DNA from 4 places in the Dickeya lacustris genome. Region 1 is predicted to be linked to each of the others. Evidence: predicted binding sites of a transcription regulator. Region 1 holds the regulator's gene; each other region holds the start of a gene.

Region 1 (7,367 bases):
CATTGTGAGCATGGGCACATCGTTACCGGAATTGATGGTATCGACCACCGCCGCACTGAATCATCAAACCGATATGGCGGTTGGCAACGTGCTGGGCTCGAACATCGCCAATATTCTGCTTATCCTCGGCAGCGCGGTGTTGATTAGGCCGTTAACGTTACACTCCTCGCTGTTACGCCAGGAATTACCGCCGATGCTACTCGTCACCGTACTGTGCGGCCTTGTCTTGCATGATCATTTTCTCAGCCGCCTGGATGGTCTCCTGCTGCTGCTGGCTGCAACAGGCTGCCTTTTGTTGATGCTGCGCATGGCGCGCCTTGCCCAACGTCAGGGGGAAGATAGCCTGACACGGGAGCAACTGGCTGAATTACCACGCGAAAATAATGCGACGGTGGCACTGTTATGGCTAATGCTTGGCTTAATCATTCTGCCTATGTCTGCACGCATTGTGATAGATAACGCAACCGTCATCGCGAATTACTTTAATATCAGCGAGCTGACTATCGGGCTGACGGTGCTCGCCATCGGCACCAGCCTGCCCGAACTAGCGACGGCGATTGTCGGCACGCTGAAAAAAGAAGACGACATTGCGCTGGGTAATTTAATTGGCTCGAATATTTTTAACATCGGAATCGTGTTGGGAGTACCCGCGCTGCTCTCTCCCGGTGCCGTGAACCCACAAGCCTTCACACGCGATTACTGGGTAATGCTGGGAGTCAGCGTACTTTTGAGCGTTCTTTGTCTTCGCCAGAAACGGCGCATCGGTCAGGGTGCGGGCGCATTACTCGTCTGTGCGTTTATTGCGTACCTTTCGGTGCTGTTCTTGTTCTCATAGCCAGAGCATCGGCAACGCAGGATGTTTTACATGTCTCAAGACCATCAAACACAGATATCCAGTCAAAAGAACCGTTTTGATTTTCAGGCCGCAGGGCGGCAGGTGTTATCAATCGAGCGTGATAGCCTCGCGCAATTAGATAGGTACATTGATGACAACTTTTCCCGCGCCTGTGAGCAAATGTTCGCCTGCCACGGTAAGGTCGTGGTGATGGGCATGGGTAAATCGGGTCATATTGGCTGTAAAATGGCCGCGACCTTTGCCAGCACCGGTACACCGGCTTTTTTTGTCCATCCCGGCGAGGCCAGTCACGGCGATCTGGGGATGATAACCCGGCAAGATATCGTGCTGGCGATTTCCAATTCTGGCGAATCCCATGAGATTCTGGCATTAATTCCGGTGCTTAAGCGCTTGCAGATATGCCTTATCTGCATGACCGGCAACCCGGACAGCACGATGGCGAAAACCGCCGACATTCATCTGTGTATCAGCGTGCCACAAGAAGCCTGCCCGCTGGGGCTGGCACCGACATCCAGCACCACCGCCACGCTGGTGATGGGGGATGCTCTGGCAGTCGCTCTGCTGCAAGCACGTGGCTTTACTGCCGAAGATTTCGCACTGTCGCACCCCGGCGGCGCACTTGGCCGCAAGCTGCTCTTGCGGGTTAACGATATTATGCACCGCGATGACGAGGTGCCTCGCGTCAATAAAGACGCCTCGCTGCGCGACGCGCTGCTGGAAATTACGCGTAAGAATCTCGGCATGACGGTGATTTGCGGCCCGGACAGTAACGGCCTTCACAACGATCATATCGAAGGTATCTTTACCGACGGGGACTTGCGCCGGGTCTTTGATATGAACATCAATTTGAACAATGCGCGTATTACTGATGTGATGACCCGTGGCGGCATTCGTGTCACACCGCAAATGTTGGCTGTCGATGCGCTCAATGTGATGCAATCGCGCCACATTACTTCATTGCTGGTGGCAGAGAACGATCGGCTGTTGGGAATTGTTCACATGCACGATATGCTGCGTGCCGGCGTGGTATAACCCGGCAACAGCGCTGCATAAAAGAATTAAAAATCAAGGATATGTAAATGAGTGAAATCCGTGCGCAAACTGAGACGTGCTACGGCCCCGTCGATACCGAGGTGATGCTCCGCGCCCGGGATATCCGTCTGTTAATTTGCGATGTTGACGGCGTGCTTTCTGACGGTTTGATTTATATGGGCAATCAGGGCGAAGAACTCAAGGCGTTTAACGTACGAGACGGTTACGGTCTGCGTTGTCTGCTCACCTCAGACATCGACGTTGCCATTATTACTGGCCGCTCGTCGCAGTTATTGATTGATCGCTGCCAGACACTGGGCATCCAGCATCTTTATCAGGGACAGTCCGATAAGCTTTTGGCCTTCCGCGAGCTGTTAGATACACTGTCGCTTACTGCCAATCAGGTCGCCTATATCGGTGATGACTTGATTGACTGGCCGGTGATGGCGGAAGTCGGGCTGAGTGTCGCGGTGGCCGATGCACACCCGCTGCTGCTGCCACGGGCTCACTATGTCACACGCATTGCCGGTGGCCGGGGTGCGGTAAGGGAGATTTGCGATCTTATCCTGCTGGCGCAGGATAAGCTGGCGTTCGCCAAAGGGCTATCAATATGAGTAAGACTAAAGTCTGGCTGACCTTATTACTGGCATTGATTGCGCTGGTGTTGCTCGGCTTAAACCTGACCAGCACACGCGAGGCAGGCAGCCAGAGCGTCGGGCAAAGCAATGAACCGACCTACACCATGCAAAAAAACATCACCGTGGTGTATGACCCTACGGGAAAACTGAGTTACAAACTGATAGCCGATAACGCCGATCACTATGGCGTCGAACAGGTGAGCTGGTTTAGCCAGCCGGTAGCCACCATGTTTAATGAACAGGCGGTAGCGACCTGGTCTGTCCGTGCCGATCGCGCCAAATTGACGAAAGATCGTATGCTTTATCTGTATGGGCATGTGGAGGTCAACAGCCTGACTAACGATTCGCAGCTAGAACGAATCAAAACGGACAATGCGCAGATAAATCTGATAACGCAGGACGTGACATCGGATGATGAAGTCACCCTGTACGGTGTCAACTTTACCTCTAACGGGCTGAAAATGCGTGGGAATCTGCGCAGTAAAACCGCTGAGTTGATCGATAAGGTAAAATCCTATTATGAAATTCAACCTAAAAATTAATGCGCTGCGTAGCACGCTTCTTGCCAGCTCACTGTTCGCCGTCAGTATTCCGGCACTGGCATTAACCGGGGATACGGAACAACCGATTAACATTACCTCCGACCAGCAGGCGCTGGACATGCAGGGTAATGTGGTGACATTTACCGGCAACGTTATCGTGACGCAGGGCTCAATCAAAGCGCAGGCCGATAAAGTGGTTATCACACGCCCCAACGGTCAACAGGGCCATGAGGTCATCGAGGGCTATGGCAACCCGGCGACCTTCTACCAGATGCAGGACAACGGTAAGGCCGTCAAAGGCCACTCACTGAAAATCCGCTACGAGATGGATAAGCAACTGGTGATTCTGACCGGTGATGCCTATCTGGAACAGCTCGATAGCAATGTTAAAGGCGACCGCATCACCTATCTGGTACAACAGCAACAGATGGAAGCGTTTAGCGATAAAGGCAAGCGAGTCACCACGGTATTGGTGCCAAACCAGCTACAGGATAAAGGCAACCAGAACGGTGCCAAACCCGCAGCAGGCAATGCGGCCAAGCCCTCCAAACAACCGTCAGTAGCGCACTAACTCATGGCAACATTAATCGCTGAAAGCCTGGCCAAGGCGTATAAAGGCCGCAAAGTGGTGGAAAACGTCAGCCTGACGGTGAATTCAGGCGAAATCGTTGGTTTATTGGGGCCAAATGGTGCCGGTAAAACCACCACGTTTTATATGGTTGTGGGCATTGTGCCCCGTGATGAAGGGCGAATCATCATCGATGATGACGATATTAGCCTGCTCCCGCTGCACGAACGGGCCCGTCGCGGTATCGGTTATCTGCCGCAGGAAGCCTCGATTTTCCGCCGTCTTAGCGTGTACGACAATCTGATGGCGGTGCTGGAGATAAGAAAAGATCTCACGCATGAGCAACAGCAGGATCGCGCTAACGAGCTGATGGAAGAGTTTCATATCAGCCATTTGCGCGACAACCTCGGTCAGTCACTGTCCGGCGGTGAACGTCGCCGGGTGGAAATTGCCCGTGCGCTGGCGGCTAACCCGAAATTTATTCTGCTCGATGAACCCTTTGCCGGGGTTGACCCGATTTCGGTTATCGACATCAAAAAAATCATCGAACATCTGCGTGACAGCGGGCTTGGCGTGTTGATTACCGACCACAATGTCCGTGAAACGCTGGATGTCTGCGAACGTGCTTATATCGTCAGTCAAGGTCAGCTTATTGCCCACGGCGCGCCGATGGATATACTGGCGAATGAGCAGGTTAAACGCGTCTATCTGGGCGAAGACTTCCGACTCTGATAACGTCATGTGTTAGGTTGATTATTCAATTCAATTGATCGTTCAAAAGGAAGTTAGCGCACGCTATGAAGCAAGGTTTGCAACTCAGGCTTAGTCAGCAACTGGCAATGACACCGCAGCTACAGCAAGCCATCAGGCTGCTGCAACTGTCCACGCTTGAACTCCAGCAAGAAATTCAACAGGCGCTGGAAAGCAATCCATTGCTGGAGCAAGCAGACATCCATGACGAGATAGAAACCCGCGAGAGCAGCGAAACCGAAGCCCTGGATACACGGGAAGCGCTGGAACAAAAGGAGATGCCAGAAGAGTTGCCGCTGGATGCAGCGTGGGATGAAATCTACACCGCTGGCACGCCGTCTGGCACCAGCACCGATTATCGCGATGACGAGTTACCGGTTTATCAAGGTGAAACCACCCAGACGCTACAGGATTATCTGATGTGGCAAGTGGAGCTGACGCCGTTTTCTGACACCGACGCCGCCATCGCGACCTCGATTGTCGATGCGGTAGATAACACCGGTTATCTGACCGTATCGCTGGAAGATATCCGCGATAGCATCGGCGATGACGACGTGACGATGGAAGAAGTGGAAGCCGTGCTAAAGCGCGTGCAGCGTTTCGACCCGGTTGGCGTTGCCGCCCGAGATTTACGCGAATGTTTGCTGGTACAGCTGTCGCAATTTAACAGCGCCACACCACGCCTTGCCGAAGCTAAACTTATCGTCAGCGATTACCTCGATTTGCTGGCTAATCACGACTTTCGCGCGCTGATCCGCTCCAGTCGGCTCAAAGAAGAGGTGCTAAAAGAAGCCCTGGCGCTGATTCAATCACTGGACCCACGCCCGGGGCAGTCGATTCATACCGGCGAGTCGGAATACGTGATTCCTGATGTGTTGGTGCGCAAAGCGCAAGGCCACTGGACGGTAGAGCTCAACACCGACAGCGTGCCGCGTTTGCAAATCAACCAACAATACGCCGCGCTTGGCAATAGCGCGCGTAATGACAGCGACGGCCAATTTATTCGCAGCCATTTGCAAGAAGCGCGCTGGCTGATTAAAAGCCTGGAGAGCCGCAACGATACCCTGCTTAAAGTGACCCGCTGTATAGTAGAACAGCAGCAAGCGTTCTTCGAACAGGGTGAAGAATTTATGCGGCCAATGGTACTGGCGGATATCGCTCAGGCCGTTGATATGCATGAATCAACGATTTCCCGCGTGACCACCCAGAAATTTTTGCACAGCCCACGCGGTATTTTTGAGCTGAAGTATTTCTTTTCCAGTCATGTGAACACCGACAGTGGCGGTGAGGCGTCATCCACAGCCATTCGGGCACTGGTCAAGAAACTGATTGCAGCGGAGAATCCCGCGAAACCGCTGAGTGACAGCAAGCTGACATCAATGCTTTCCGAACAGGGGATCATTGTCGCCCGCCGTACTGTTGCCAAGTATCGAGAGTCTTTATCTATCCCGCCGTCAAACCAGCGCAAACAGTTGGTTTGACCCCTACATGAGAAGGAAGACGATATGCAGCTTAACATTACCGGACACCACGTTGAGATAACCGATGCTCTGCGCGAATTTGTCACCGCAAAGTTTGCCAAACTTGAGCAATACTTTGATCGTATCAATCAGGTGCATGTGGTATTGAAAGTGGAAAGGATCCTGCACATTGCAGACGCCACTTTACATGTGAATGGTGGAGAGCTGCATGCCACGTCGGAAGCGGATGATATGTATGCCGCCATCGATCTGTTGATCGATAAGCTGGCGAGACAGTTAAATAAACATAAGGATAAACTGAAACAGCACTGATGTTGCCTGTTTCAGGTGCAGGGAGCACTCCGGCCTGCCGCATTTGCAGGCCGGATACCCGAAGGCAACCGTGTCGTTAAGTGAATGTATCATGAACAACGAGTCCGTTATGCAACTCAGCGCCGTGCTCCGTAAAGAGTGCACTCGTAGCGCCGTACACTGCCAAAGTAAAAAGCGCGCGCTGGAAATCATCAGCGAACTGGCTGCCAGACAGCTCAACCTGCCACCGCAAATGGTATTTGAAGCCATACTGACGCGCGAACGCATGGGCAGTACCGGGATTGGATGCGGTATCGCTATTCCTCACGGCAAACTGGAAGATGAAAACACGCTTGGGGCGGTCGGCGTTTTTATTCAGCTAGAGCAGCCTATCGCGTTTGACGCTATCGATAATCAGCCGGTCGATTTGCTTTTTGCCTTGCTGGTTCCAGCCGAACAATGTAAAACCCATTTGCATACCTTATCGCTGGTTGCCAAACGACTGGCGGATAAAACCGTATGCCGACGTCTGCGCGCGGCGCAAAGCGACGAAGAGCTATATCAAATCATGACGGAATCAGACTCGCAGGAATCATCCTGAGCGTTGATGGCTGCCGGTTTTGCAGCCATGCATAAGAGACAGATGACACAGGTGTGCAAATAAGCACAACCTGACAGGATGCCGGGATAACCGGGAAATAACGAAGTTAGCTAACGGCGGTGGTGATGCACTCTCACACCGCCAGGGGGAGTCGTCAGATGGTGCTGATGATTGTCAGTGGTCGTTCAGGTTCAGGAAAATCCGTCGCCCTGCGTGCACTGGAAGACATGGGGTTCTATTGTGTCGATAACCTGCCGGTGGTGCTGTTGCCAGAGCTGGCACATTCGCTGGCAGAGAGAAACATTTCTGCCGCCGTCAGTATTGATGTGCGCAACATGCCGGAAAGCCCGGATGTGCTGGAGCACGCGCTGACGCGCTTGCCGCAAAGTTTTTCGCCCCAATTGCTGTTCCTTGACGCCGATCGCAATACGTTAATCCGTCGCTACAGCGACACGCGTCGTCTGCACCCGCTATCTAGCAAGAACCTGTCGCTGGAAAGCGCGATTGACGAAGAGAGCGATTTGCTCGAGCCGCTGCGCTCACGCGCTGACCTTATCATCGACACCTCAGAAATGTCGGTGCATGAGCTGGCCGAAATGCTGCGCACC
Region 2 (7,367 bases), 1.4 Mb from region 1:
GCTGTTGGCCGCCGGACAAATTCGACGGGTAGTAATCGATACGCTCGCCCAGCCCGACCTTCTCCAGCATCTTCACGCCCAGCTCACGGCACTCGGCGGCGCTTTTCCCCAGCACCAGCCTGGGGGCCAGCATCACGTTTTCCAGCGCGGTCATATGCGGGAACAGGTTAAAATTCTGGAAAATCATGCCGACGGAACGGCTGATTTCCCGCGCCTGCGAGTCGCGGTCGGTCACGGTCATGCCGCCCAGTTTAATGCTGCCGTCCTGATAGCCTTCCAGCCCGTTGATACAGCGCAACAGCGTGCTTTTGCCGGAACCGCTGCGACCGATAATGGAGATGACCTCGCCCGCATCAATATCCAGATCCACCCCTTTTAGCACGTGGTTCTGGCCGTAATATTTATGAACCTGATTAATGGTGATGAGCGGCATTGAATTTCTTCTCCAGATAACGGCTGTAGTACGACAGCGGGTAACACAGCAGGAAATAGCCCAGCGCCACTAGCCCGAACACCTTAAACGGCTGATAAGTGACGTTGTTGAGCATGGTGCCGGCCTTGGTCAGCTCGACAAAACCGATGATGGACGCCAGCGCGGTGCCCTTGATCACCTGCACCGAAAACCCCACCGTCGGCGCAATGGCGATACGCATCGCCTGCGGCGCAATCACCCGGGTCAGCGTCTGGGTGAAGGTCAGCCCCAGACAACGGCAGGCTTCCCATTGCCCTTTCGGCAGGGCCTGCACGCTGCCGTGCCAGATATCCAGCAAGAACGCGCTGGTAAACAGCGTCAGCGCCAGCGCAGCCGCCGTCCACGGGCTGACGTCGATGCCGAATAACCCCAGCCCGAAAAACGCCAGAAACAGCTGCATCAGCAACGGCGTGCCCTGAAACACATCGGCGTACACACGTGTCAGGCGCAGCGGCCAGCGGCGTTTGGTTAAGCGCAGCAACAGCAGCGGCAGCGTGACAAGCGCGCCGCCAAAAAACGCCACCAGCGACAGCAGCAGCGTCCAGCGCCCGGCCAGCAGCAGGTTGCGCACAATATCCCAGTCAGTAAAGGTCGTCATCAGCGCGCCGTCCCTAAAAAACGCCGCCCGGCCAGCAGCAATAACTGGCGCATGGCGACCGACAACAGCAGGTAACACAGCGTCGTTACCAGATACACCTCGAAGCTGAGAAAGGTTCGAGACTGAATTAAGTTGGCGGCGAAGGTCAGCTCTTCGAACGACACCTGCGACACCACCGAGGAGCCCAGCATCACGATGATGCACTGGCTGACCAGCGCCGGATAAATGCGTTGCAGCGCGGGCGGTAAAATCACCCGCAGGAAGGTCTGGGTGCGGGAAAGCCCCAGTACCCGTGCCGCTTCCCACTGCCCCTGCGGTGTCACCTGGATACCGGCGCGGATAATCTCCGTGCTGTACGCGCCAAGATTCACCAGCATCGCCAGTAAGGCGGCCTGCCCGGCGGTGAGTTTAAGCCCCAGCCCCGGCAAGCCGAACACGATGAAAAACAGTTGCACCACAAACGGCGTGTTGCGAATAAGCTCGACATACAGGCCCCATAAGCGGCTGATAAACGTCGGTTTCCCGCTGCGTAATGCCGCGCCGCAAATGCCAATCGCGATGCCGCCGAGCGTTGCCATCGTGGCTAATTGCACCGTCACCCATAACCCGGACAGTAACGCTGGCCAGTAGGGCCACAGCGCCGCAAAATGAAGCTGGTATGTCATCGGCTTATCCTTACGCGCCCAGATTGGCCGGCAGCGGTGCTTTCAACCATTTTTCCGACAACCCATTGAGGGTGTTGTCCTTGACGGCTTTTTCAATCAGTTCATTCACTTTTGCTTTCAGCGCCGGTTCATCTTTCTTCAGGCCGATGTAACAAGGTGAATCTTTCAGCATGAATTTGGCGACCGGCGCTTTGGCCGGGTTTTTCTCGGTGATAGCCGCCACCACCAGATTGCCGGTGGCAATGTACTGCACCTGCCCGGACAGATACGCCGACAGCGTAGTGTTGTTGTCTTCATAGCGCTTGATGTCGGCGGTTTTCGGCGCAATCTCGGTCAGCACCATGTCTTCCACCGCGCCGCGCGTCACCCCAACGGTTTGCCCCTGCAACGCTTCCGGTTTGTCTACCGGCGTCTCTTTCGCGCCAAACACCCCGAGGAAGAACGGCGCATACGCCCGGCTGAAATCGATCACTTTTTCCCGCTCGGCGTTTTTGCCAAGACTGGAGATGACCAAATCCACCTTGTCGGTTTGCAAATAGGGCACGCGGTTAGCGCTGCTCACCGGCACCAGCTGCAACTTTAGTTTCATCTCACTGGCCAGATAGCGCGCCATGTCGATGTCGTAGCCCTGCGGCTGTAAATCGGTGCCAACCGAACCAAACGGCGGGAAATCTTGCGGCACCGCAACGCGCAATACGCCGCGCTGCTGAATATCTTGCAGTTGATCTGCCATTGCCTGACCCGCCTGCACCATCAACAGCGCCGCACCTGCCACTGCTAAAAAACGTTTTCCGATCTTCATTGCTGTGCCCCCGGTTAAGTTAGGTTGAAACCAAAGATTCTTCAATAAAAATATTGAAACCTTCGTTACAGAAATAAAAGCAAGATACGTGCCAGATGACTGCGCACCAGAAAATCAGTTCCAGTGCGGATTCAATCAGAGAGACAACAGCACAGGCAGGGGTTTTTAGCGTACCAAGGCGGCGATAGCACGCCGTCAAAGACAGGAAAAATGCACATTATCAGGGCAGTCAAGCCGAAGAGATTTGCACCAAAATGAATCAAATGCACTGCCGGGTGCACCATCAGCGCAGTTCCAGCTCATCCAGTTGCTGGTAAAGATCGGCAATATCATGAATACGCTGGCGGCCTTCTGCCAGCATCTGATGCAACAGCGCATTGCTGATAAGGTTGATAAGGCTCATGGCGCTGGCGTAACTATCAAAAGCGGAAACGCTATCCAGCGGCGCAGTCAGCGACCAGGATGCCAGCGGCGGCAGTGCATGCGCCTGCGGCTCGCACAGCAGCAACACCGGAATCCGGCGGGCGTGCAATTGCTGCAACAGCGGCAGAATCAGCCGTGGCCGACGGCGGAACGCCACCACCACCACCACATCGCGCGCATCGAGATCCGCAAGCTCTTCGGACAACGTCTGGCCAGGCTGTGCCAGCAACGGCACCTGTGAGCGCACCTGGAGCAGTTGCTGGCGCAGATGCAACGCAACCGGATAGCTATTACGTAACCCGATGATGCACACCCGCTGCGCCTGCTGCAAGGCGGTGATCATCGCACCGAACTGCTGCGGGTCAATCTGGTTGACCCACTGGGTTAAATTCGCCATCTCCTGCTTATAGTGGCGCGCCAGCAAAGTGTTGCCCTGCACCGCGTCCCGGTTATCGGTCAACGGCATCCCGCTTTGGCGCAAGGTGCGCAGCTCATCACGCATTTCGCGGTAACTCGGGTAGCCAAGGCGGCGAAACAGGCGGCTGACCGTCGCCTTTGACACGCCACTCAGCCGTGCCAGCTCGGCGCTGTTATAACTGATCAAATCATCGAGATGGTCAAAAATAAAATCAGCCACCCGCTGCTCCTGCGGCGACAGGTCGCTGTACTGGCTGCGTAGCCGTTCATCAATCTGCTTCATTACCCGCCCTTACCCGCCCTTGTCACTGTGTGGTAACTGTAACTTTTGTTTCACGTCACTGACGCTATGATGAACATAGCATACAACCGTCGGTCGGCCGCAAGCAGAAAAGATGGAACGGCTTTTGCTTAACCTCGACCATCCTACCGTCTACCAAGAGCCTTATCTTCATGATGCAAAGCAATATCGCCCCATCGGGCATGGCGGTCACGCCGCATCATCTCGCCAGCGCCAGCGCACAGCGCATTTTACGCGCCGGCGGCAATGCCATTGAAGCGATGGTGGCCGCTGCTGCCGCCATCGCCGTCGTGTACCCGCATATGAACAGCTTAGGCGGCGATGGCTTCTGGCTGATTGTGCCGCCGCAAGGCACGCCAATTGCCATTGATGCCAGCGGCGCTGCCGGGTCGCTGGCAAACCGGGCGCGTTACGCCGGTGAAAGCCGCATTCCGCACCGTGGCCCCAACGCGGCGCTGACCGTCGCCGGGACGGTAGGCGGGTGGCAGGAGGCGCTGAACTACGCCGCAGAACAGGATCTGGGTGCGCCGCTGCCGCTGACCACGTTACTGGAAGACGCCATTGGCTACGCGCGGGACGGTATCCCCGTTACCCAGTCGCAGGAAGACGCGCTCACCAATCGCCAGCACGAACTGCGCGATTTCGCTGAATTCAGCCGGGTCTTTATGCCGCAGGGTAAGATCCCCCGCACCGGCAGCCGTTTCACCCAGCCGGATCTGGCCGCTACGCTGCAACAGCTGGCGCAAGACGGATTAGATAGCTTTTACCGGGGGGCGCTGGCGGCGCGACTGGCAACGCAAATGGCCGCGCTTGGCATGCCGGTGACGGGCGACGATCTGGCTAAATACCATGCCCGTCGCGTCGCGCCGCTGGTGCTACAGCACAGCAAAGGCGAGGTGTTTAACCTGGCACCGCCCACGCAGGGGCTGGTGTCACTGGCGATATTGGGCATCACTGACCGGCTTTGCATGGCTGATATTAGCGACAGCCAGACCATCCACCGTATTGTCGAAGCCACCAAACTGGCTTTCGCCTGGCGAGATAAATACCTCACCGACCCCAAACGGATGACGCAGGATGTGCAGGCGCTGCTGTCTGACGCCAGCCTGAATGCGCAGGCGAAAAACGTGAATACCCGCGCCGCCGCCCCCTGGGGAAAAGGCAAAGGGCCGGGCGATACCGTCTGGATGGGCGTGTGCGATCGTCATGGCGTGTCGGTCTCGTTCATTCAGAGCCTTTACCACGAATTCGGCAGCGGCATGGTGCTGCCGGGCACCGGTGTGCTGTGGCAAAACCGGGGCGCGTCATTCAGTCTTGACCCTCATGACTTACTGGCGCTGGAACCGGGCAAACAACCGTTTCACACCCTGAACCCGGCGGCGGCGCGCCTTTATGACGGGCGCACCATGGTGTATGGCTCGATGGGCGGCGACGGCCAGCCGCAGACGCAGGCGGCGCTGTTCATTCGTCACGTTATGCAGGGAATGCCGCTACAGCAGGCTGTCACCGCGCCGCGCTGGTTACTGGGCCGCACCTGGGGGCAAACCAGCGATACCCTGAAACTGGAAGACCGCTTCACGCCCGCGACCGTCGAGGCATTGCGTACGCTCGGCCACGAGGTCGAGCTGCTGACAGGCTTCAGTGAAACCGTCGGCCACGCCGGAGCTATCGTGCGTCATGCTAACGGTATGCTGGAAGGTGCCAGCGATCCGCGCAGCAACGGCAGCGCCGTCGGCTATTAATTTTTCCTTTTGAAAGGTGCTGATAATGAAAAACCCGAACATGGATAACGACGTGATACACGCCTACCTGCAACAGATGGAAAGCCTGATGGGGCTGGAGCTAGACGACACGCGCCGTCAGGAATTGCACGTCCAGTTCAGCCGCATCGCCGCGATGGCGCAACCGCTGATGGCCTGCTCGCTCGACGAGCGGCAAGAGGTGGCGGGAGTCTACCGGCCATGAAAGCAGCCCAGTTATCGATTCGCACGTTACAGCGCGAACTGGCGGCAGGCCACCTGTCGGCCCAAGAGCTCGCCCGCGATACGCTGGCCGATATTGAACAGCACAACCCGGCCATCAACGCCTACACCACCGTCACGGCACAACGTATGCTGGCTGAAGCCGCAAGCATCGATATGCAATACCGCCGGGGCGAGCCGCTGCCCGCGCTGGCGGGCGTACCCTATGCGGTGAAAAACCTGTTTGATGTCGCCGGTGAAACCACACTGGCCGGTGCCAGGCTGTTCAGCCAACGCCCGGCGGCCGCTCAGGATGCATTCGCCGTACGCCAGCTACAGGCACAGGGCGCGCTGCTCTCCGGTATGCTGAATATGGACGCCTACGCTTACGGCTTTACCACCGAAAACAGCCACTACGGTGCCACCCGTAACCCACACGATTTGACCCGTATCGCCGGGGGCTCATCCGGGGGGTCGGCGGCCGCCGTTGCCGCCGGGCTGGTGAATTTTTCACTCGGCAGCGATACCAACGGTTCCATTCGCGTTCCCGCTTCGCTGTGCGGTATTTTCGGGCTCAAACCAACGTTTGGCCGCCTGTCACGCCACGGTACGCAGCCGTTTGTCGGCAGCCTCGATCACATCGGCCCGCTGGCGCGCAGCACCGACGATCTGGCACTCGTGTTTGACGCCCTGCAAGGTCACGATCCGGCGGATCGTTTTCAGGCGGATCGACCGGCGCTCGCAAGCGCCACCATGCTTGACGAGGCAACGCCCCTGCGGTGTCGGGTTTTGGGCGGTTACTTTGCCGACTGGTGTGATGAACACGCCAGCGCAGCGGTGAGCGCCGTCGCACAGGCGCTTAACGCCGACGATGAAGTAACGCTGGCGCAGGCAAGCCTGGCGCGCACGGCGGCTTTTATTCTCTCTGCCAGCGAGGGGGGCAATCAGTATCTGCCTGCGCTGCAAGCCACGCCTGAGCTGTTCGAACCGCTCTCGCGTGAACGGTTGCTGGCCGGTGCGATGATCCCGGCGGCCTGGTATGTGCAGGCACAGCGTTTTCGCGATCATTTCCGCCGTGACGTGCTGGCGCTGTTCCGCGACACCGATCTGCTGATTGCACCGGCGACCCCGTGCCCGGCCACGTCGATCGGTCAGGAAACCCTGCGTCTCAACCACACCGATTTACCGATTCGCGCCAGCATGGGCATGTTAACCCAGCCGATTTCGTTCGTCGGCCTGCCGGTCGTCACGGTGCCGCTCACCACGCAAACCGGCCTGCCTGTCGGTGTGCAATTAATCACGGCGCCCTGGCGCGAAGACATCGCCCTGCAAGCCGCCTGGCGACTGGAACAGTCTGGTTTATGCCGCTCAACCCTCCCGGCGGCGTTTCACGAATAAGGAAGCATGATGACACTCGACATTAACCTGCCCGATGTGCTGGCCGACATGACAGCCGCGTTTTACCGCTACGAACAGGCGCTGACCGGCAATGATATTGCGGTGCTTGATGAGCTGTTTTGTCACAGTGAATATACCGTGCGCTATGGCGCGTCAGAGAATCTCTATGGCATTGAGCAAATTCGCGCATTTCGCACCGCCCGCCCGTCAGCCGGGTTGGACAGGCAGTTGCACAACACCGTAATAACCACCTATGGCCGCGACATGGCGGTCGCCAGTACCGAGTTTCGTCGTGAAGGCAGCGAGAAAATTGGCCGCCAGATGCAAACC
Region 3 (7,367 bases), 1.6 Mb from region 1:
CAGTTAAATGAGCTGATTGATCATATTGCTGCATTTATCGTTACCTATAAAATTAAATACCCTCACGAAAGTGGACTGTGTGAGCGGGTTGAAAAGTATCTCGACGATACCTATATTCTTTTCAGTAACTACGGCATAAACGACGCCGAATTACAGAAATGGCAAAAGTCCAAGTCACAATTATTCAGAATGTTCTCAGAAAAGAGCGTCTGTACGGTAGTAAAAACTTAAGCAATAATTTTTATTATACTTAATTTAAACCCAGGAAATTAGCAAGGTCACTATGAAGAAAATCGACTATTTAATGCGTTTGCGGAAATGCACAACTATCGATACCCTCGAGCGCGTTATAGAGAAAAACAAATATGAGCTCTCTAATGACGAACTCGAAATGTTTTACTCTGCTGCAGATCACCGGCTTGCAGAACTCACGATGAATAAACTGTACGACAAAGTACCAACGGCTGTATGGAAGTATGTACGTTAAGAACAAAGAATCTGGTTGCTGATATTTCAATCAAAACACTGCGCCGATAATCATATCGGCCTTTTTTTTGCATCAAAACAAGCAATTGAGCCGAAGACTGACGCAAGAGAATATGTAAATCAACCAGACAGGATGGTATGAAACACAGCTCGCTGAAATGGTGGAGGCCCCGCCAGCTACATCCCGGCACACACGTCGCCTGCTGCGGCTGCTTCCTTCCGGACCTGACCGGGTCCACAGGTTAGTGTTGCGGGAGAACCAACAGGGCCTCCATTGAGGGCTTTACTCTGACGGTAAAGCGCAGGCGCATTATCGATGATGAGTTGACCAATTGCAAGTTACTCACGTTTGACCGCTGTTTTCTTACTCATTTCATGCCATTCTTACCGGAATATTGATGAGGTTGCTTCGATCACAGCTGACCATCTGATGCTAAAGTGCTTACTGATTTACCGATCTCTCACTCGTACTCTATTCATTCGCCAATAAATCAACGACCCGATTTTCAGGAAGCGCATGGTTAGCACGCCACTCACAGGACTCGCGGACACCTTCCGTCAGCGGGTTATCCATATCATTGCGGCGATACCTTATGGTTGCGTAGTGACTTATGGTGATGTTGCCCGTCTTGCAGGCTCAGAACGAGCATCACGTCAGGTTGGGGGAATTCTGAAAAGTTTACCCGTGGGCAGCCAGTTACCCTGGCATAGGGTTGTCAATCGTCATGGGGAAATATCACTTACCGGCGCTGATTTTGAACGGCAAAAAAAGGCACTGCTGGCCGAAGGCATCACGTTCACTGATGCAATGAAAATCGATTTAGCGATATTTCGCTGGCGGTATTGAGGCTGCGTTATCAATCAGCGCAGATTATCTATACCGCCAGCAGGCGCTTTTAATAGGGTTGCAGCAACACGCCCGTCCCTTCATCCTTCGCGGGGGATGGCGAAGGAGCCAGCATTCGCATAGGTTTTCCCGTTGACGGCGCTCTTGATACCATCACCAGATTCACGTCTGCGTTATTCACACCATTATTAATGACCGGAACCATGTGTTCAGTCACTAAAGTGATGCGATGGTTTATGACGACAACCGCACTGAGAAGGATACGCGCATCGGGGTTAATATCCGATAAATTATACGGGAGCACGAATTTGAACGGCGCTTGCACGCCTTCGGTGCGAGAAACTCGCTGGGAGATAACCCGAGCTGGTGCATCGGAGGCTGAAGCATCAGAAACCGTTACGGTGAGTACGGCATCTGCAGGCAACGTGATATTCTGACGTATATTTACCGTTCCGGTCACTGCGGGCATCCCGCTCACCGGCTCACTGAGAGAAAGCGTGCGTGCAGGGGCAAATCCAGGTGGCAAGAATCCGTATGAATTCAGATTCGCACACCCCGAAAGCGCTACCGATACGGTAATACCGGCAAACAGCTGCCATAATCTCATAGGCTAAATCTCCTTAATTATATTATTGGGATAACGCTTATAAATAGCCGCTATCCGTTAAGAAGTATGAACGAGTCAATCTAATATTTATGGTGGAAAAATCCGATAGTGATTGATGTCATTTGCTTATTCTCATGGATGAAGCCGTGAGCGTCTATTTATTTCACGCGGTTCGCCCTTCTTCTTACTGCATCAATGATCTATTTTTATGACAACCAACCTCTTAATTTAAGGCAGAAACATGAGTCAGGCATTAAAAAACCTTCTCGATTTGTTACACCTGGAAAAACTGGAAGAAGGCTTGTTTCGCGGTCAAAGCCAAGATCTGGGTCTGCGTCAGGTATTTGGTGGACAAGTTGTTGGTCAGGCATTATCTGCTGCTAAACAAACCGTTCCCGCAGAGCGGTTTGTCCATTCCTTCCACAGTTACTTTCTTCTACCGGGTGATAGCCAAAAACCCATTATTTACGACGTTGAAACACTGCGCGATGGCAACAGTTTCAGCGCCAGACGAGTCAGCGCGATTCAGAATGGCCGCTCTATTTTTTATATGACGGCTTCCTTCCAAACTCGGGAAAGTGGCTTTGAGCACCAAAGTGCGATGCCACAGGTCACGCCACCTGAAGCATTGCCGTCGGAATTAGAAATTGCACGCAGTCTGTCAGAACATATCCCGGCAGCCATGCGCGATGTGTTTACACAAGAAAGGCCGATTGAGATTCGCCCTGTTAAATTCCATAACCCGCTGCGTGGCGAAGTCGAACCCGCGCTCAGGCAAGTCTGGTGTCGTGCAAATGGTGCTATGCCAGATGATGAACGTACCCATCAATATCTGCTGGGTTATACCTCTGATTGCCATTTTCTGCTAACAGCACTACAGCCCCATGGCGTCGGTTTTCTTGAGCGCGGTATGCAGGTCGCTACAATCGATCACGCCATGTGGTTTCATCGTCCATTTCGGCTGGATGATTGGTTGCTCTATTGCGTTGAGAGCCCTTCGGCATCTGGCGCGCGTGGATTTGTACGTGGCCATTTTTATACCCGTGACGGCGTGCTGGTGGCCTCCAGCGTTCAGGAAGGGGTGATCCGTCGCCACGGCCAGTAAAAATAGAACGGTAGATAAATCATTATCGAATGGCCCACCACAATAGCTAAAAAAAACCACCTTGATTAAAAGGTGGTTTTTTATTCGTCACAGTCAATCAGGCACCCCACCCCCATTATCATGGGGTACCAGACAGACTCTTACTGGTTGTACGCATTTTCACCGTGGCTGTTGACATCCAGACCTTCGCGTTCCTGATCTTCTGGTACACGCAGTCCGACAGCAATATCAGCAATTTTGAAAGAGATGAATGCCGCAACACCAGACCAAACGACGGCGACAATCACGCTAAACAGCTGCACCCAGACCTGATGAGCCATAGTCACACCCTGCGCATAACCTGTACCGCCTAACGAAGATGCGGTAAAGACACCGGTCAATAAGCACCCAACGATACCGCACACGCCATGCACACCGAACACATCACACGGGTCATCAACACGCAGCCATTTCTTCAGAACAGTCACGCCCCACAGACCGGCAAAACCGCCGACAAAGCCAATGACCAATCGCCCCACCAACGCCAACCGTACCCGCCGCTGGCGTGATAGCAACCAGACCAGCAATACACCCGGAACAAGCACCGAGCAGAGACGGTTTACCACGGCTAATCCACTCACCGATGATCCACGCTAAAATAGCGGCGGCCGTTGCGACAACCGTTGTCAAGAAAGCCAGACCAGCAATGTTATTCGCCGCAGCCGCAGAACCGGCATTGAAACCGAACCAACCGACATAGAGGATGGATGTACCAATAAACACCATCGGCAAGTTGTGCGGTTTGAATGCTTCTTTGCCGAAACCAACGCGTTTGCCTAATAACAGAGCACCAACCAGGCCTGCGACAGCAGCGTTAATATGCACGACCGTACCACCGGCGAAGTCTAGCGCGCCATCAGCGGCCAGATAGCCACCGCCCCATACCATGTGAGTCATCGGCAGGTAAGACAGCGTGAACCACAGCGCGGAGAAAATCAGCACCGCTGAGAAGCGAACGCGTTCCGCCAAGGCACCAATGACCAGACCTACCGTAATACAGGCAAAAGAGGCCTGATAAGCAACGTGAATGAACTGATAGAACGTTCCGCTAATCGCACTAATATCAATGCCATTGAGCATAAAGTTGGTCAGTCCACCGAAGAATGGGCTGCCTGTGCTAAACGCAACGCTATAACCGTAGATAACCCATAAGATACATACCAGCGCAAACGCCACCATTATCTGGGTCAACATTGACAACACGTTTTTACTGCGGATTAAACCACCATAAAACAGCGCTAATCCCGGAATGGTCATGAACAGCACCAATGCGGTACAGATCATCATAAAAGCGTTGTCCGCCTTATCCACAACCGGCGCTGGCGTATCTGCCATCACCCATGCTGGAAGCATGGCTGATGCCCCTAAACCTAATGACAAGGAAAGTTTTTTCATCTTTTCATTCATCCCTATTTAATAAGGCTCAATCAGATAATTGTTATAGTGCGGCTTCGTCAGTTTCGCCGGTACGAATACGAATAACACGCTGCAATTCCGCAACAAAAATTTTGCCGTCACCAATTTTCCCGGTATAAGCCGCTTTACTGATAACATCGATGACTTCATCAAGCTGATCATCAGCAATAGCGATATCGATTTTCACTTTGGGCAAGAAGTTAACGCTGTACTCCGCGCCACGGTACAATTCCGCATGCCCTTTCTGACGTCCGAAACCTTTCACCTCTGTGACGGTGAGCCCCTGAATGCCTACAGAAGAGAGCGCTTCACGCACATCTTCCAGCTTGAATGGTTTGATTACTACAGTCACCAGTTTCATTCTCATCCCCCTAAGCATGTAAGTTCAGGCTTATGCCCGTCACCCCAAATATGTTCACGTATCACATAAAGCAAATCACGTGCCACAAATGCCAGCGCTAATCAAAAGCGATAAAACGCCGCTGATTAGCGGAAAACGAGAAAGTGGGAAGAGGTGAGATAACTGGCGGAAAAGAAAAACAGGTGCGCCAACGCACAAAAACGGTGCGATGCGCTTGATTTCGGTGCATCGCCCGACTGAGCGCATCGCACCATGCCAAATTATGGTGCGATGCCATGCCCGGGGATGATCGTCATGGTGCCTGCGTCGTCAACGCCGGTTCAGCGTTACCCTGCGGAGATGACAATGCACGGCTCGCCTGCTGCAATTGATACATCTGAGCGTAACGCCCGGCGCGGTTAAGCAATTGCTCATGCGTTCCCTGCTCCACGGTCTTGCCATGATGCAGCACCAGAATGGTGTCCGCTTCAACAATCGTCGATAACCGATGAGCGATAACCACAAGCGTAGTATGAGAACGAATTAACCTTAGTGCGCGCTGAATAGATTGTTCAGTACCTGAATCAATATTGGCGGTTGCTTCATCAAGTATCAAAATTCGTGGCGGCGACACCAATACGCGGGCAAGAGCCAATAACTGCTTTTGACCAACCGACAGGTTGTTACCTTGTTCACCGATACGGCTGTCTATGCCCTGCGGCATAGATTGCACCAGGTCAGCTAATTGCACCGCCTCCAGCGCCTGCCACACTCTCTCTTTACTGATGTCACGCCCCAGAGTGATATTCGCATACATCGAATCCGCCAACACAACAGGGTCTTGCTGCACCATGGCGACATACTGGCGCAACACTGGGTGAGATAGTTGCGCTAATGGTCGGTTATCCAGGCGAATCTCGCCGCTATCCGCCGGGTAGTATCCCATCAATAAACTGGCTAGCGTACTTTTACCACTGCCGGTATGCCCCACCAATGCCACAAACCCTCTATCAGGCACATGCAATTCAATGTTATGTAATACCGGCTTACCGGCTTGATAAGAAAAGGTCAGTTGCTGGATATCAATGCGACCGCTGTTAAGCGCATGGTTATCATCACCATATTGCTGACGCGGGCCATCCATTAACTCAAAAATGCGCTCTCCGGCGACAATAGCCTGTTGTAAAATCGACTGTTGGGTCGTCAATTCAATCAGCGGTTCGTTTAATCGGCCAAGATAGTTAATAAAGGCATACAACACGCCGACCCCCACAGAACCTACCGTACTGAAGCCGAATTGCAGCAGTAAACCGCACATCACCATCGCAGAAAACAGGCTCAATAACGGACGTAACAGGAAGCCATCAAGCCGCAATGTTTGCATACGCGCATGATAATGAGCCCAACTGGCCTCACTGAGTTTTTTGGCGAAACGCTGCTGCTGGCGAAATTGCTGTATAACGCCCATACCGTTGATGGACTCATTAAAACCATCATTAATATCGGCCAGAAAACTGCGCATTCGCCGCACAATCGGTGTGCTATAACGTTGATATACCACCATCACAATGGCTACCGCAGGCAAAATCATCATCGCAATCATCGCCATATGCCAATCCAGGCTGAACATGGCCACCAGCATCGCGACAATCAACGCCGTACTGCGCAGCACACTTCCCACCACCATGACATACAGATCGCGCACCACTTCAGTATCGTTTGTTACGCGGGAAATCAACTGGCCAACCGGCTGGGTATCAAATACAGCAAGCGGTTGGCGCAAAGCGGCATCCATCACATCAATACGAAGTTGTTGCACAACGCCAACCGCCACGCGGTTGAACATCACCGCCTGTAAATAGTGCAAGAGGGCCGCCAGCAACTGTAACAGCACATACCCCACCGCAAGGCCGGTAGCCAATAAAAGCGGGAATTCACCTTTGGCAATGACATGATCGATAAAATAGCTAACCAGAACCGGCCCGGCGACTTCCGCAGCGGCGGCAATACATAACAGCACAACACCAACGCTTATTGACGCCTTCCACGGCAAACCATAGGCCAGTAAACGTTTTAACGTTGGCCATAACGCCCGAGGCGTTTTCATTTTTACGTTACTCATTTACGTCACTCATGCTCATGCCCCTCGTCACGAGCATCATCCAGAGCCGCTTCCAGTTGCTGATAACGATACATATCCCGATACCATCCTGCTTGTTGTGACAAGGCACCGTGATGACCGCGTTGCGCTACCCGCCCGTGCTGCAACACAAGAATGTCATCAGCCGCTACCAACGCCGACAAGCGATGCGCGCTGATTATCACGGTTCGCTTTTCACCCCACTGTCGCAGATTGTTGAGAATCTGATATTCCGTACGTCCATCGACAGCAGAGAGCGCATCATCAAGCACCAGGATTTCCGCTTCCAGTAACAACGCGCGAGCAATAGCGATACGCTGTTTTTGTCCACCAGAAAGCATGACGCCTCGCTCGCCAACTTCCGTCTCATACCCTTTAGGCAAACGC
Region 4 (7,367 bases), 350 kb from region 1:
CGCTTAACGCCCTCCTGCCGCGCCACGGATTCGAGCGCCATCGCCATCAGTGTGCCCAGCCCTTTACGCTGTACGTTTGGGTGCACAGCCAGAAAACGGATCGATGCTTCATTATCGGCATTGATTGAGAGGCGACCCACTGCCACTAAATTGCCTTGCCCATCCACAATCGTTTGATGGTGGGCCAGCGCATCATAGGCATCGCGTTCAGAACCGAGCGGCTGATGTAATGGTTTACGCAACATCTCCCAACGAAACTGGTAGTAGGCATCCAGTTCTTCGGCACTTTCCGGCACTCTCAGGTAATACATATGTCTGTCTCAACCTCTGTTTATTTAGGCACTACACCTGCAACCAGAAAGTGACAGGCCCATCATTCACTAAAGAGACTTTCATATCAGCGGCAAACCGACCGGTTTGCGTCATCACGCCATGTTCACGGCACTGGCTGACAAAATATTGATACAGTTGCTCGGCTTGCGCCGGTGCCGCGCCGCGAGAGAAACTGGGGCGCATGCCTTTTTGCGTATCCGCCGCCAGCGTGAATTGCGATACCACCAGTAAGCTGCCGCCGGTTTGTTGAACGTTTAGATTCATCTTGCCGTTGTCATCGCTAAAAATCCGATACCCGATCACTTTTTCACATAATCGGGTCGCCTTTTGTTCATCATCACCCTGCTCTACGCCGAGTAACACGAGCAACCCATGTGCAATTTCCCCTATCGTATCGCCATCAACGACAACACTGGCAGCCGACACCCGCTGAATTAATGCAATCATAACGCCCTTATGACTCCTGCTTAAAAAGCTGACTGGCAAAAAAATCGGGCACAACCTGCTTATCACTCACCAGAACGGCCTGAATACCCAGAGCCTGCGCAGCATCAATGTTGGCAGGGTTATCGTCAAAAAAGCAGGCCTCAGACGCTATGACGCCTTCTGCTTGCAGCACCTGCTGGTAAATCGCCGCTTCAGGTTTGCGACATCCCATTTCCTGCGATAAATAGAGTTTGTCTGCCGCCGGTATCACATCCGGGTAAAGCTCAGGCCAATGCAGGCAATGAAGTCGATTCGTATTGGAGAGTATGACGACACGGTGTCCTTCTTGTCGCAGGCGGTGCATGATGTCGATCACATCTTTGCGAATACCGTGAAATATCGCCTGCCACCCCGCAGAGAATTGCTCAAAACTCAGTGAAATACCCATTTCATGGCACAAACGAGACGCAAACTCCTCATCACTGATTTCACCACGCTCATGTTGCTCAAAGGTATGCCCCATGACAAAGCGCTCACGCAATGTGGCCAGCGGCGTTCCGCTTAAATTACTCCACACTCCCAGTACGCGGTTGAAATCAACATCAATAATGACGTTACCCAAATCAAAGATATACAGCATGCATCCTCCAGATTCATCGGTGAGATTTTCACTGTAGCGAGAAATAATGGTGCTGAACAGGGACTAAGCAGGATCATAATACGGTACAAAATAGTGCCGAAGATCATTGCTCTGTATTGGCAGAAAAAACTAAGGCCCCAGAGCGGGGCCTTATCGCAGGGTGGTACCGTCAGTCATGACGGCACTCACGCAAGCTGTCATCCAGCGGAGAATTACTCGTCTTTAGCGGAGCGATTCGCGCGACGACGGTCATTCTCGGTCAGGTGACGTTTACGCAGACGAATCGAGTTCGGCGTGACTTCAACCAGTTCATCATCATCGATAAACTCCAGCGCCTGCTCCAGTGACATTTTCACCGGCGGCACCAGCACGGTTGCTTCGTCAGTACCGGAAGCACGCATGTTGGTCAGTTTCTTACCGGTCAGGCAGTTTACTGTCAGGTCGTTAGAACGAGTATGAATACCGATGACCTGGCCTTCGTACACTTCAGCGCCGTGGCCCAGGAACAGCTTACCGCGATCCTGCAGGCTGAACAGCGCATAGGCAACCGCTTTACCCTGACCGTTAGAGATCAGCACACCGTTCTGGCGCTGGCCGATTTCACCCGGACGAATGTCATCGTAGTGACTGAACGTGGAGTACAGCAGACCGGTACCCGAGGTCATGGTCATAAATTCGGTACGGAAACCGATCAGACCACGGCTTGGAATCACGTAATCCAGACGGACGCGACCTTTGCCGTCTGGGATCATGTCGCGCATTTCGCCTTTGCGCAGACCCAGCGCTTCCATCACCGAGCCCTGATGCTGCTCTTCGATATCCACAGTCACTTGTTCGAACGGTTCCTGACGACGGCCGTCAATCGTGCGGAAGATAACTTTCGGACGGGATACCGCCAGTTCGAAACCTTCACGACGCATGTTTTCGATAAGAACAGATAAATGCAGCTCGCCACGACCAGACACGCGGAATGCATCCGGGTCTTCCGTTTCTTCTACGCGCAGCGCCACGTTATGCACCAGCTCTTTACGCAGGCGGTCAAGAATCTGACGTGATGTAACGAATTTACCTTCTTTACCGCAGAACGGCGACGTGTTCACGCAGAAGTACATGGTTACAGTCGGCTCATCAACTGACAGCGCAGGCAACGCTTCCACACAGGAGGTGTCGCAAATAGTGTCAGAGATGTTCAGCTCGCCAAGCCCGGTGATAGCAATGATATCGCCCGCTTCTGCCAGCGTGCTTTCAATACGCTGCAAACCCAAATGGCCCAGCACCTGGCTCACTTTGCCGTTACGTACTTTGCCTTCGCTGTCGATGATGCTGACTTGCTGGTTCGGTTTCACCACGCCGCGTTTAATACGGCCGATACCGATAACACCAACATAGTTGTTGTAATCAAGCTGGGAGATCTGCATCTGGAACGGGCCGTTAACGTCAACGCTCGGCGCTTCCACATGCTTCACAATCGCTTCAAACAGCGGCGTCATGTCTTCCGCCATTTCGTTATGATCCAGGCCGGCAATACCATTCAGCGCGGAGGCATAAACAATCGGGAAGTCTAACTGCTCGTCGGTCGCACCCAGGTTTACAAACAGATCGAAAACCTGATCGACAACCCAGTCAGGGCGAGCGCCCGGACGGTCTACCTTATTGATAACAACAATCGGCTTTAAGCCATGGGCAAAAGCTTTTTGGGTTACGAAACGCGTTTGCGGCATCGGGCCGTCCATCGCGTCTACCAGCAGCAATACCGAGTCCACCATGGACATCACGCGCTCTACCTCGCCGCCGAAGTCGGCGTGTCCCGGGGTATCTACGATGTTGATACGGTAGTCATTCCAGTTGATGGCGGTGTTTTTGGCGAGGATGGTAATTCCGCGCTCTTTTTCCAAATCATTGGAGTCCATAACACGTTCGGTGGCGTCATTACGCTCACCCAAAGTACCGGACTGTTGCAGCAACTTATCAACCAGGGTGGTTTTTCCATGGTCAACGTGCGCAATAATAGCGATGTTACGCAAATTTTCGATCACAGCTTTGCCTCAGGCATTTTAGAAATAGCGCGCTATTGTACACGTATTAAGCGAGCGACTAAACAAGATCACAATCATCTTCCGCAAACAACCTGCGTATCTCGGGTCTGTGATCCCTTTCACGGTGCAATAAAGCAGCAACCCGTTACCCGTCAAGCACCAATTAGGTGCAGTATCACCAATATGGTGCGCAACTCTGGTGCAATTAACTATCTTGGTGCAGTCTGTCTGCGCGTGAAAAACCAGCGGGAATGCCTGTTTGCACTATTCGGATAAAGTTGGCACAGTTTTAGCTATAACTTACGTACGGTAACAACATCATTTCCACAACGATATTCGTTCCACGACGATAGATAAATGACACAATCGGGAGAACCAAGTATGTCAGTAGAACACGTTTTGACGATGCTGAATGAACACGAGGTGAAGTTTGTTGACCTCCGCTTCACGGATACCAAAGGTAAAGAACAGCACGTCACCATTCCGGCCCACCAGGTCAACGCTGATTTCTTCGAAGACGGCAAAATGTTTGACGGTTCTTCAATTGGTGGCTGGAAAGGCATCAACGAATCCGACATGGTATTAATGCCGGACGCGACTACTGCGGTTCTGGATCCGTTCTTTGAAGAATCGACCCTGATCATCCGTTGTGACATCCTGGAACCGGGCACCATGCAGGGTTATGACCGTGACCCGCGCTCCATTGCCAAACGCGCTGAAGATTTCCTGCGCTCTTCCGGCATCGCGGATACCGTACTGTTCGGGCCTGAGCCAGAATTCTTCCTGTTCGACGACATCCGTTTCGGCAGCAGCATTTCTGGTTCTCACGTCGCTATCGACGATATCGAAGGTGCATGGAACTCCAGCACCAAATACGAAGGCGGCAACAAAGGCCACCGTCCGGCAGTGAAAGGGGGTTACTTCCCGGTTCCGCCAGTAGATTCCGCACAGGATCTGCGTTCAGCCATGTGTTTGACCATGGAGCAGATGGGCCTGGTGGTTGAAGCTCACCACCACGAAGTCGCTACCGCTGGTCAGAATGAAGTGGCTACCCGCTTCAACACCATGACCAAAAAAGCTGACGAAATTCAGATCTACAAATACGTTGTACACAACGTCGCTCACGCTTTCGGCAAAACCGCAACTTTCATGCCGAAACCGATGTTCGGTGATAACGGTTCTGGTATGCACTGCCACATGTCTCTGGCTAAAGATGGTGCCAACCTGTTCTCCGGCGACAAATACGGCGGCCTGTCTGAAACTGCGCTGTACTACATCGGTGGTGTTATCAAACACGCGAAAGCCATCAACGCCCTGTCTAACCCGACTACCAACTCTTACAAGCGTCTGGTCCCGGGTTACGAAGCACCGGTTATGCTGGCTTACTCTGCCCGTAACCGTTCTGCGTCTATTCGTATTCCGGTGGTATCAAGCCCGAAAGCACGTCGTATCGAAGTCCGCTTCCCGGACCCGGCTGCTAACCCGTACCTGTGCTTCGCTGCACTGCTGATGGCTGGCCTGGACGGTATCATCAACAAGATCCACCCTGGTGATGCCATGGACAAGAACTTGTACGATCTGCCGCCGGAAGAAGCGAAAGAGATCCCAACCGTTGCAGGTTCTCTGGAAGAAGCGTTGAACGCGCTGAACGCAGACCGCGAGTTCCTGACCCGTGGCGGCGTGTTCACTGACGATGCCATAGATGCTTACATCGAACTGCGTATTGCTGAGAACGACCGCGTTCGTATGACGCCGCATCCGGTTGAGTTCGAACTGTACTACAGCGTGTAATCCCGCTTACAGGCGGCAGGAACGAAGAAAATGATGTTCATTCTGCCGTCTGATGACCGTTTTTTATTTATGTTTATTTTTGTTGCCGTGGAAACTTTTCAGCCCATCTTCGGATGGGCTTTTTTCTCCACCAAACATTTTATCGTTGCGACTTAACCTACAATCCAGAATAGTGTGCACTCAAATAGTGTGGGAGTCTGCGTTATGGCAACAGGCACGCTGCCCGATGCTGGGCAGATCCTAAATTCTTTAATAAACAGCATATTATTGCTGGATAAAGATCTGGCTATTCACTATTCCAACCCGGCTGCGCAGCAACTTTTAGCGCAAAGTTCGCGTAAGCTCTCAGGCACACCGCTACCGGAGCTACTCGGTTACTTTTCACTGAATATCGATTTAATGCGCGAAAGCCTCGATTCCGGGCAAGGCTTTACCGATAACGAAGTCACGCTTGTCGTTGATGGTCGGGCACATATTATGTCGCTGACCGCGCAGCGTATTCATCACGACTTCATTCTGCTGGAAATGGCGCCGATGGATAATCAACGCCGCCTCAGCCAGGAACAGCTACAGCATGCGCAACAGCAGGCAGCGCGCGATCTGGTTCGCGGCCTGGCACACGAAATCAAGAACCCGCTCGGAGGGTTGCGTGGCGCGGCGCAATTACTGTCTAAAGCCTTACCAGACCCCTCGCTGCTGGAATACACCAAAGTGATCATTGAGCAGGCCGATCGCCTGCGCAATCTGGTTGACCGTTTACTCGGCCCGCAGCAACCCGGTTTACACGTCACGCAAAGTATCCATCAGGTAGCCGAGCGAGTATTCCAACTGGTGTCGATGGAAAAAGCCGAGAATGTCACGCTGGTGCGAGACTACGACCCGAGCTTGCCAGAACTCACGCACGACCCAGACCAAATTGAACAAGTGCTGCTCAACATTACCCGTAACGCCATGCAAGCGCTCGGGGAAGAAGGCGGCACCATTACCATCCGAACGCGAACCGCTTTTCAGCTCACCTTGCACGGCGTGCGTTACCGGCTGGTTGCTCGTATCGATATTGAAGATGATGGCCCCGGTGTTCCCGCTCATTTGCAGGATACGCTGTTCTACCCAATGGTGAGCGGCCGCGAAGGCGGTACCGGATTAGGCCTATCGATTGCTCGCAATCTTATCGATCAGCACTCAGGAAAAATTGAATTTAACAGTTGGCCAGGTCATACCGAATTCTCGGTGTATCTGCCCATTCGCCAGTGAGGTTCACGATGCAACGAGGGATAGTCTGGATTGTCGATGACGATAGCTCCATCCGTTGGGTGCTGGAACGTGCGCTTACCGGAGCGGGCTTAACCTGCGCCACGTTTGATAACGGCACTCAGGCGCTCAATGCGCTGGCCACACAAACGCCCGATGTGCTGTTGTCCGACATTCGTATGCCCGGTATGGACGGACTGGCATTGCTGCAACAGATTAAGCAACGCCACCCAATGCTGCCGGTGATTATCATGACCGCGCACTCCGATTTAGATGCCGCCGTCAGTGCGTATCAACAAGGCGCTTTTGATTATCTGCCTAAACCGTTTGATATTGACGAAGCCGTCGCGCTGGTTGAACGCGCCATCAGCCATTATCTTGAGCAACAGCAACCGGTTCGCAACCAACCCATTAGCGGGCCAACCACCGATATTATTGGCGAAGCCCCTGCCATGCAGGATGTGTTCCGAATTATCGGTCGGCTTTCACGCTCCTCGATCAGTGTGCTGATCAATGGGGAATCCGGCACCGGTAAAGAGCTGGTGGCTCATGCCCTACATCGCCACAGCCCGCGCGCCAAAGCGCCTTTTATTGCGCTGAATATGGCAGCGATCCCCAAGGATTTGATTGAATCAGAACTGTTCGGCCATGAAAAAGGCGCGTTTACCGGCGCAAACCAGATTCGGCAAGGGCGGTTTGAACAGGCAGATGGCGGCACGCTGTTTTTAGATGAAATCGGCGACATGCCGCTGGATGTGCAAACCCGCCTGTTACGCGTATTGGCTGACGGCCAGTTTTACCGCGTTGGTGGCTATGCGGCGGTTAAAGTCGATGTACGCATCATTGCTGCAACGCACCAGAATCTTGAGTTGCGGGTGCAGGAAGGTAAA

Evidence for each region. Region 1 encodes sigma-54, which starts transcription at its own class of promoters, with help from an activator protein. Its sites were predicted from a motif close to GTTGGCACANNTTTCGCTNT; they were not measured.
Region 2: the regulator sigma-54 is predicted to act here: its motif matches at 3,772-3,791, upstream of O1Q98_RS15900 (gamma-glutamyltransferase family protein).
Region 3: the regulator sigma-54 is predicted to act here: its motif matches at 4,929-4,948, upstream of glnK (P-II family nitrogen regulator).
Region 4: the regulator sigma-54 is predicted to act here: its motif matches at 3,713-3,732, upstream of glnA (glutamate--ammonia ligase).

The regions. Positions count from the first base shown of each region.
Region 1 is NZ_CP114280.1:2,173,629-2,180,995, forward strand. It holds gene O1Q98_RS09860 (calcium/sodium antiporter) at 1-835, shown strand, start outside; gene kdsD (arabinose-5-phosphate isomerase KdsD) at 866-1,888, shown strand; gene kdsC (3-deoxy-manno-octulosonate-8-phosphatase KdsC) at 1,936-2,502, shown strand; gene lptC (LPS export ABC transporter periplasmic protein LptC) at 2,499-3,068, shown strand; gene lptA (lipopolysaccharide ABC transporter substrate-binding protein LptA) at 3,046-3,639, shown strand; gene lptB (LPS export ABC transporter ATP-binding protein) at 3,643-4,368, shown strand; gene rpoN (RNA polymerase factor sigma-54) at 4,434-5,867, shown strand; gene hpf (ribosome hibernation promoting factor) at 5,892-6,179, shown strand; gene ptsN (PTS IIA-like nitrogen regulatory protein PtsN) at 6,271-6,759, shown strand; gene rapZ (RNase adapter RapZ) at 6,918-7,367, shown strand, end outside.
Region 2 is NZ_CP114280.1:3,526,418-3,533,784, reverse strand. It holds gene O1Q98_RS15925 (amino acid ABC transporter ATP-binding protein) at 1-433, opposite strand, end outside; gene O1Q98_RS15920 (amino acid ABC transporter permease) at 414-1,070, opposite strand; gene O1Q98_RS15915 (amino acid ABC transporter permease) at 1,070-1,735, opposite strand; gene O1Q98_RS15910 (transporter substrate-binding domain-containing protein) at 1,746-2,537, opposite strand; gene O1Q98_RS15905 (MurR/RpiR family transcriptional regulator) at 2,821-3,660, opposite strand; gene O1Q98_RS15900 (gamma-glutamyltransferase family protein) at 3,831-5,420, shown strand; gene hpxX (oxalurate catabolism protein HpxX) at 5,446-5,643, shown strand; gene O1Q98_RS15890 (AtzE family amidohydrolase) at 5,640-7,037, shown strand; gene hpxZ (oxalurate catabolism protein HpxZ) at 7,044-7,367, shown strand, end outside.
Region 3 is NZ_CP114280.1:3,807,073-3,814,439, reverse strand. It holds gene tomB (Hha toxicity modulator TomB) at 1-231, shown strand, start outside; gene O1Q98_RS17255 (HHA domain-containing protein) at 284-487, shown strand; RNA gene ffs (signal recognition particle sRNA small type) at 655-751, opposite strand; gene O1Q98_RS17245 (MGMT family protein) at 1,004-1,333, shown strand; gene O1Q98_RS17240 (YbaY family lipoprotein) at 1,383-1,940, opposite strand; gene tesB (acyl-CoA thioesterase II) at 2,182-3,045, shown strand; partial or broken gene amtB (ammonium transporter AmtB) at 3,186-4,479, opposite strand; gene glnK (P-II family nitrogen regulator) at 4,523-4,861, opposite strand; gene O1Q98_RS17220 (SmdB family multidrug efflux ABC transporter permease/ATP-binding protein) at 5,154-6,947, opposite strand; gene O1Q98_RS17215 (SmdA family multidrug ABC transporter permease/ATP-binding protein) at 6,968-7,367, opposite strand, start outside.
Region 4 is NZ_CP114280.1:2,519,733-2,527,099, forward strand. It holds gene fabY (fatty acid biosynthesis protein FabY) at 1-311, opposite strand, end outside; gene dtd (D-aminoacyl-tRNA deacylase) at 343-780, opposite strand; gene yihX (glucose-1-phosphatase) at 788-1,399, opposite strand; gene typA (ribosome-dependent GTPase TypA) at 1,612-3,435, opposite strand; gene glnA (glutamate--ammonia ligase) at 3,817-5,226, shown strand; gene glnL (nitrogen regulation protein NR(II)) at 5,431-6,480, shown strand; gene glnG (nitrogen regulation protein NR(I)) at 6,489-7,367, shown strand, end outside.